2 regions of the Alteromonas sp. Cnat2-8 genome follow, and region 2 is predicted to be linked to the other one. Evidence: predicted binding sites of a transcription regulator. Region 2 holds the regulator's gene; the other holds the start of a gene.
The links. The regulator FliA, encoded in region 2, starts transcription of late flagellar genes. The targets are predictions, from matches to a motif close to CTAAAGNTNNNNNNNNNNNNGCCGATA.

Region 1 (3,417 bases), 540 kb from region 2:
AGAACAACTGCTTGAAGACATTATTACCCTTGATAGCGAACAAGATTTGTCGCGCTTTATGGGTCGCGTATTCGATGCTATTGGTGTTCAGCAGGACGAAAAAGGCAATGACTGCTTTATTCTTATGCCAACTGAATCGATGGTGAGCCAGCTTCCAGGTCTTGACCCAGAAGGCATGACGGTTACTTACAAGCGCCGTGTAGCCACAACGCTAGAAAACGTACAGTTTTTAAGTTGGGATCATCCACTTGTGCATACAGCCATGGACGTAGTACTCACCGACGTACACGGAAAGAGCAGCATGGGCTTCGTTGCCGAGCCGTCTTTGCCAAAAGGCGCTTATTGGGTTGAGGCGTTGTTTGTGCTGCAGGCGCAAGCGCCTAAAGCGCTTCAGTTGGGTCGCTTCTTACCTCAAACGCCCGTGCGAGTGTGTTTAGATGCGCAAGGAAACCCGTCTGAATTAAGCTTCGACGTTAAGCGTAAAATTGGACGTAAGATCTCGGCTCAGCTTCTAAAAGCCTTGCAACAGCCGCTTGAGCTTGCCATTGAAAAGGCGCGTAAGCTTGCCCATCAGCAAGCTAACCAAAAGCAACACGACGCACTTAACAGAATGCACAGCACGCTTAACGAAGAAATACAGCGCTTGCGCGATCTTCAAAAGCGTAACCCAGCAGTACGTGACAGCGAAATTGAGTTTATTGAAACGCAAATGAACGCCCTTGATAAAGTTATTCAGGATGCAGATGTTCAGCTGGACGCCATTCGTATTGTGGTAAATAACCCGTAACCTCGAAAGGTTAAACATTCAAGAGCGACTGTGAAGTAACGAGTACATAATGGCGAACCCAAGTTTTGTTTATAACCCACCGATGACACCTTATCTTGATATTTTGTATCAAGATGAGGACATGGTGGTTGCGCATAAACCTAGCGGGCTATTGAGCGTTCCGGGCAAAGCTTTAGAGCACCGCGACTCGCTGATTAGCCGGGTGAACCGTGTGTACCCCACCGCCACAGTAGTGCATCGCTTAGACATGGCGACTTCGGGTATTTTGGTGCTGGCGCTTAATAAAGATAGCCATCGCCATATCTCGAAACAGTTTGAGTTACGTCAAACTAAAAAGCGCTACTTCGCACGTGTTCATGGGCATGTAGAACAAGACAGCGGAGAGGTTAACCTTCCCCTTATTTGCGACTGGCCAAACAGGCCAAAGCAAATGGTAGACTTCGAGCGCGGTAAAAAAGCCGTAACGCACTTTGACGTCATTGAGCGCACACTGGATGAAAAAGAGCGACCCTATTCTCTCGTTGCCCTTTATCCCATTACCGGTCGCTCTCACCAACTGCGAGTACATATGCTTGCTTTGGGTCACCCTATTTTGGGAGATAGACTCTATGCGCATGAAGAAGCGTTATCCATGGCGCCTCGTTTACAGCTTCATGCTGAAAGCTTGAGTCTTTCGCACCCGACACTTGGGCATTGGCTGCACTTTAATGTCGCCATCCCTTTTAGTCCGTTTTGCCCAAAGCCGCTCTCAGAAAGTTTTGAGTAGCGTTTTAACGCTATTCAACTTTATCAATAGACTCCATTTTAGTTTTAACGCACCCTGCCGATAACCTTCGTATAACGCTTGATGTACGAATTAATTTGATGCTGTCCAAGCTGAATAGATCCAGATTAAGGTAAAGGCAAACCACATTTTATGAAAAGGCACGCTCTCCTTTTAACATTTGCTGTTATTGTTTCGCTATTGCCTATGACAGCTCACTGTGACTTTTTCACAGATGTTAGTCACGCCTATCTGCCTGGAGAAGTGAAACCTTTGATGATTGGAGAAGTTGAATCCCCAATTATTGAAATTGAAGCGCAAACACCATTACCTTTGGGTGTGGCTATCATACTCACAGAGCCTTTTCCCTCTAGCCTTACGCTCGCGCAGGGAAATAGCCTTGCCAACATGCTTGCTGAAAAAGGCTGGAATGTAGTGATAAGTCCGTTTAATTTGCCGGTCAATGTCACGTCCCAGCAGAACCTACCTGCTGAATCTACAAACACCGACATGTCAGACTCTGAAACTACGTCTATGTCAGCCCAAAATATCCACCCCAGAAGTAATCAACTTACGCAGTATCTCAATTTTGAATCAGCAACTTCAGCGCTGAGTTTACAACTCAATGCATTGAATAATTATTTACAAGACAATTCAGGCTACCGTATGGTCATTGCACAAGGCATGCTGGCCACAACTTACTTGTCCGTCGTAGAGCAACAGCCTCAACTTCATCCAGACACTTTCGTAGCCATTTCACCTTTTTGGCCAGAAGAATCAACGAACACATTAGTTATAGATAATATAGCGCAGTCCAGCTTTCCAATATTGGATCTGTCACTAAGTGGATTTAACGACTGGGCGAACAGTACCACGCAAAAGCGAAAAATTAGCGCAAAAAACGCACTAAAGATGCACTATCGACAAATAATTATTCCCAGCAATTTATTAGCCTTTAGTATAAAGGAGTTTCAGAAATCCCCTCATATTCAGATAGTTGCAAATAGCACTATTGGTTGGACTCGCCACCTAGGCTGGTAATTCGATAATTAACCGATTACGCTAAATTAGTATCCAAAACAATTACCTAAATTTAATGGTGTAAATAGCAAGCCTCTGTCCTAAGCAGTAAGATTGTTATGAACTATAATACTTTTAGCAAACATAAACGGTTGAGTTACTTGTGAGTGTTCAAGATTTCGTAGATAACAAAGCAAAGCAGCTGTGTTTCTATTTGAGAGCATTTTGGCAAGGAGAGCTTCCTATCGAGGAGATCGAGCTATTCTTTTGGGATAGTATGGAAGAATGGGGGCAAATTGATTACACCTTAACGCAGCCCTACACACAAAAAGAACGAGTTTTTTGGCATTTACTTCACCAAGTGCACTATTGGAATGAAGATAAGCTAATTAACGACCAGTTTCTTGTAGATGAACTAAATAACTGCGTGAATTTCCTTGAAGGTTTGGGTCATTGCCCACTCGACTGCGTAGGCATTCGTCCATAGTAAAACTTTCACTTCAACGCGTTATTGCTTCTCACTGTGGTTCATGGCTCAATATGCTTTTGTATTCTTGCCTAAGGCCGCAGTTTTGCTCAACGCTTTAAAAACGTTTAACGACAAACGATACCTCAGTATATTTCTTTTCGGCATTTCCAGTGGCTTCCCTTGGATCATGATTGGTTCAGTGCTATCTGCTTGGCTCAAAGATGAAGGTTTGTCTCGCTCGGCCATCGGCTTATTCGGCATTATTTTCGCGACATACTCTTTTAATTTTCTCTGGTCTCCGCTTGTCGACAAAATCAAGCCCCCACTATTAGGTCAACGACGAGGTTGGATTTTCGCTATGCAAGGCTGTGTAGTTTT
Region 2 (3,417 bases):
CGTCACATTACAACGAACGAGATGCATGGGTATATCTTCTTAACCTATTGGCTAATCGCATAAATGTGACAGGAAACGATATACTTAGCGCACAAGGTGCTGTTGCATTAGTAGGACCAACAGGTACCGGTAAAACAACTACCGTTGCGAAACTTGCTGCCCGCTATGCGCAAAAATACGGTGCAGAGTCGGTTGCGATGATTACCATCGATACGTATAGAATTGCCGCCTATGAGCAGCTAGCGACATACGGAAAGATTATTGGCTGCACGGTGAGAAAAGCGCAGACTAGTGAAGAACTTGCGGATTTATTATTCCAACTTCGTCATAAGCGACTAGTATTGATTGATACGGCTGGATTTAGTCAAAGAGATAGTCGATTAATTAAACAAATTAAGCAGTTTGATAACGGACAAATGCCAAATGTTAAAAAATATTTGGTAGCGCAAGCAAATACGCAATATCCTGCTTTGCAGAGAATCATTCAAGCGTATGATGATATTGAACTAAGTGGCTGTATTTTCACAAAGTTAGATGAGTGCTACTCTTTAGGAGAGGTGCTTAGTGCAGCGGTTGAATACCAATTACCGGTTAGTTATGTCACCGATGGTCAAAAAGTACCTGAAGACATTAAGATTGCAGAAGCGAAATCTTTGGTTTCCGCTGCTGCAAAGCTTTATAAAAAGTACGGTTTGAATCATACTAGTGGTAACAACGCAATTAAAACAGCATAAGCAGTATGATTGACGACCAAGCGAGTAGCTTAAGAAAAATGAAGCAATCACGGTTAATCAAAGTAATCGCCGTCACCGGTGGCAAAGGTGGCGTAGGTAAAACAAACATTACATTGAACACCGCTATCGCCATGGCGAAGCAAGGTAAACGTGTAATGGTTCTCGATGCGGACCTCGGTCTTGCTAACGTAGACGTTATGTTAGGTTTGCGTGTTGAGAAAAACTTATCCCACGTGCTTTCCGGCGAATGTACACTTGATGAAGTATTAGTGACCGGTCCGCACGGAATAAAGATTGCCCCTGCCACATCAGGCACGCAGTCGATGGCAGAATTGTCGCCAACGCAACACGCTGGCCTAATTCGTGCCTTTAGTGAGCTGCGCTCGCAAATTGACGTGCTTATCGTTGATACAGCGGCAGGTATTTCAGACATGGTGTTGAGCTTTTCAAAAGCCTCACAAGACATCATGGTCGTTGTGTGTGACGAGCCTACTTCATTGACAGATGCGTATGCATTGATAAAAATTCTGAATAGAGAGCACGGTGTTTTCCGCTTCAAAGTTGTGGCTAATATGGTGCGCGACGTGCGAGAAGGCCAAGAGCTATTTAGTAAATTGAGCAAAGTGACAGGGCGTTTTTTAGATGTTGCACTAGAATTAGTGGCGACAGTACCGTTTGACGAGAACATTCGTAAAGCAGTGCGTAAACAAACAGCCATTGTCGATGCTTACCCAGGTTCACCGGCAGCCGTTGCAATAACACAGTTGGCGAGTAAAGCCTTAACATGGCCTATTCCAGCGCAGCCAGGTGGCCATTTAGAGTTTTTCATTGAACAATTAGTTGCAGAAAAAGCCGTAGGAAGTCAGCGTTGAACAGCAAGGCAGCCGCTTATCAACAACAAACCGATAAAGCGCAGTTAGTCGAAAGACATGCGCCATTGGTTAAGCGTATAGCGCATCACTTGATAGCGCGATTGCCGGCTAGTGTTCTTGTAGACGATTTAATTCAATCAGGCATGATTGGATTATTAGAAGCCGCGCGAAACTTTGATGGTTCAAAAGGAGCCAGCTTTGAAACGTTTGCCGGTATTCGCATTCGCGGTGCTATGCTAGATGAAATTCGCAAAGGGGATTGGACACCGCGTTCAGTCCACCGAAATGGTCGAGCGATCACTGAAGCAATTTCGCAAGTAGAAAGCGAAACAGGCCGCGATGCTAGAGATTCTGATATTGCTGATAAGCTTAATGTAAGCTTGCAGGACTATCACCAAATGCTTAATGAAGTAAATGCCGGAAAGCTGGTAGGTATTGAAGATTTAGGTGTGTCAGAAGATGTTATTTCGACAGAGCAAAATCGAGGTAGCGACGCACCACTGGAAGATTTGATGCAAGGCGCTTTCCAAAAAGCGCTTGCCCATGCAATTACGACATTACCTGAAAGAGAAGCGATTGTACTTTCGCTGTATTATGATGAAGAGCTGAACCTAAGAGAAATTGGTGAGGTTCTTGATGTAAGTGAATCGAGAGTCAGTCAAATTCACAGTCAGGCCATGTTAAAACTCAAATCACGAATGAAGTCGTGGCAAGCTGACGAAGAATAGAAATTAATAACAATTAACCCCTCACTGGAGGCTATTTTGGACAAAAGCATGAAAATTCTCGTGGTCGATGATTTTTCTACCATGAGACGTATCATCAAAAACCTACTTAAAGATTTGGGTTTTTCCAACATCCAGGAAGCGGATGACGGAAGTACTGCATTGCCTATGTTGCAGCAAGGTGATTTCGATTTCGTAGTTACCGATTGGAACATGCCTGGAATGCAGGGTATTGACTTGCTTCGCGCGATTAGAGCCGATGACAAGCTCAAGCACCTACCAGTACTTATGGTTACTGCTGAAGCGAAGAAAGAGCAAATTGTTGCCGCCGCGCAAGCAGGTGTTAACGGCTACGTTGTTAAGCCGTTCACTGCAGCAACACTTAAAGAAAAATTAGATAAAATATTCGAACGTTTAGGTTGATCCAGACGCTCACCAGAGAAATGAGGTTTACTGGATGTCAACGAATGTAAACGTTCCAATTTCGTTGGAAGAAGCAAAACAGCTTGTCACCTACCTTGAAGAGGGTGACAACGCTTCAGCCAATGCCCTATTAGAAGCGGCCTCAATGAAAGAAAACGTTGAGTTATTTGCTGAAGTAGGGAAACTGACGCGTCAGCTCCATGACGCGCTGAATAATTTCCAAATAGACGACCGCATTAAAAATCTCGCGACCGATGATATTCCCGATGCACAATCCCGCCTAACCTACGTAATTGAAGAAACTGAAAAAGCTGCTAATACTACTATGGATGCCGTTGAAGCGAGCATGCCTATAGCTGAAATGCTGTCGGCGCGCATCGAAAAGGTAATGCCTGAGTGGAAGAAGCTGATGAATCGCCAAATAGAGTTGGGTGAATTCAAGGCTTTATGCGCAGACTTAGACGAATTGTTGGAAGAAGGTTCGGCACAGTCAGCTAAACTTACACAGTTACTTACAGAAGTATTGATGGCTCAAGGTTATCAAGACTTAACTGGTCAGGTTATTCGCCGCGTTATCGACTTGGTTAAAGAAGTGGAAGACAGCTTAGTTAACATGCTTACCATGTTTGGTGAACGCGACGGTGCAGAACAAACTAAACCATC

Region 1: a site for FliA is predicted at 1,590-1,616, ahead of MHN00_RS03030 (DUF3530 family protein). Genes of this name have one in related genera too.

The regions. Positions count from the first base shown of each region.
Region 1 covers NZ_JAKREX010000001.1:719,546-722,962, forward strand. Annotated here, with positions in the region: gene rapA (RNA polymerase-associated protein RapA) at 1-787, shown strand, start outside; gene rluA (bifunctional tRNA pseudouridine(32) synthase/23S rRNA pseudouridine(746) synthase RluA) at 837-1,553, shown strand; gene MHN00_RS03030 (DUF3530 family protein) at 1,704-2,591, shown strand; gene MHN00_RS03035 (hypothetical protein) at 2,734-3,057, shown strand; gene MHN00_RS03040 (MFS transporter) at 3,101-3,417, shown strand, end outside.
Region 2 covers NZ_JAKREX010000001.1:179,253-182,669, reverse strand. Annotated here, with positions in the region: gene flhF (flagellar biosynthesis protein FlhF) at 1-734, shown strand, start outside; gene MHN00_RS00805 (MinD/ParA family protein) at 740-1,606, shown strand; gene MHN00_RS00800 (RNA polymerase sigma factor FliA) at 1,603-2,334, shown strand; gene cheY (chemotaxis response regulator CheY) at 2,371-2,754, shown strand; gene MHN00_RS00790 (protein phosphatase CheZ) at 2,789-3,417, shown strand, end outside.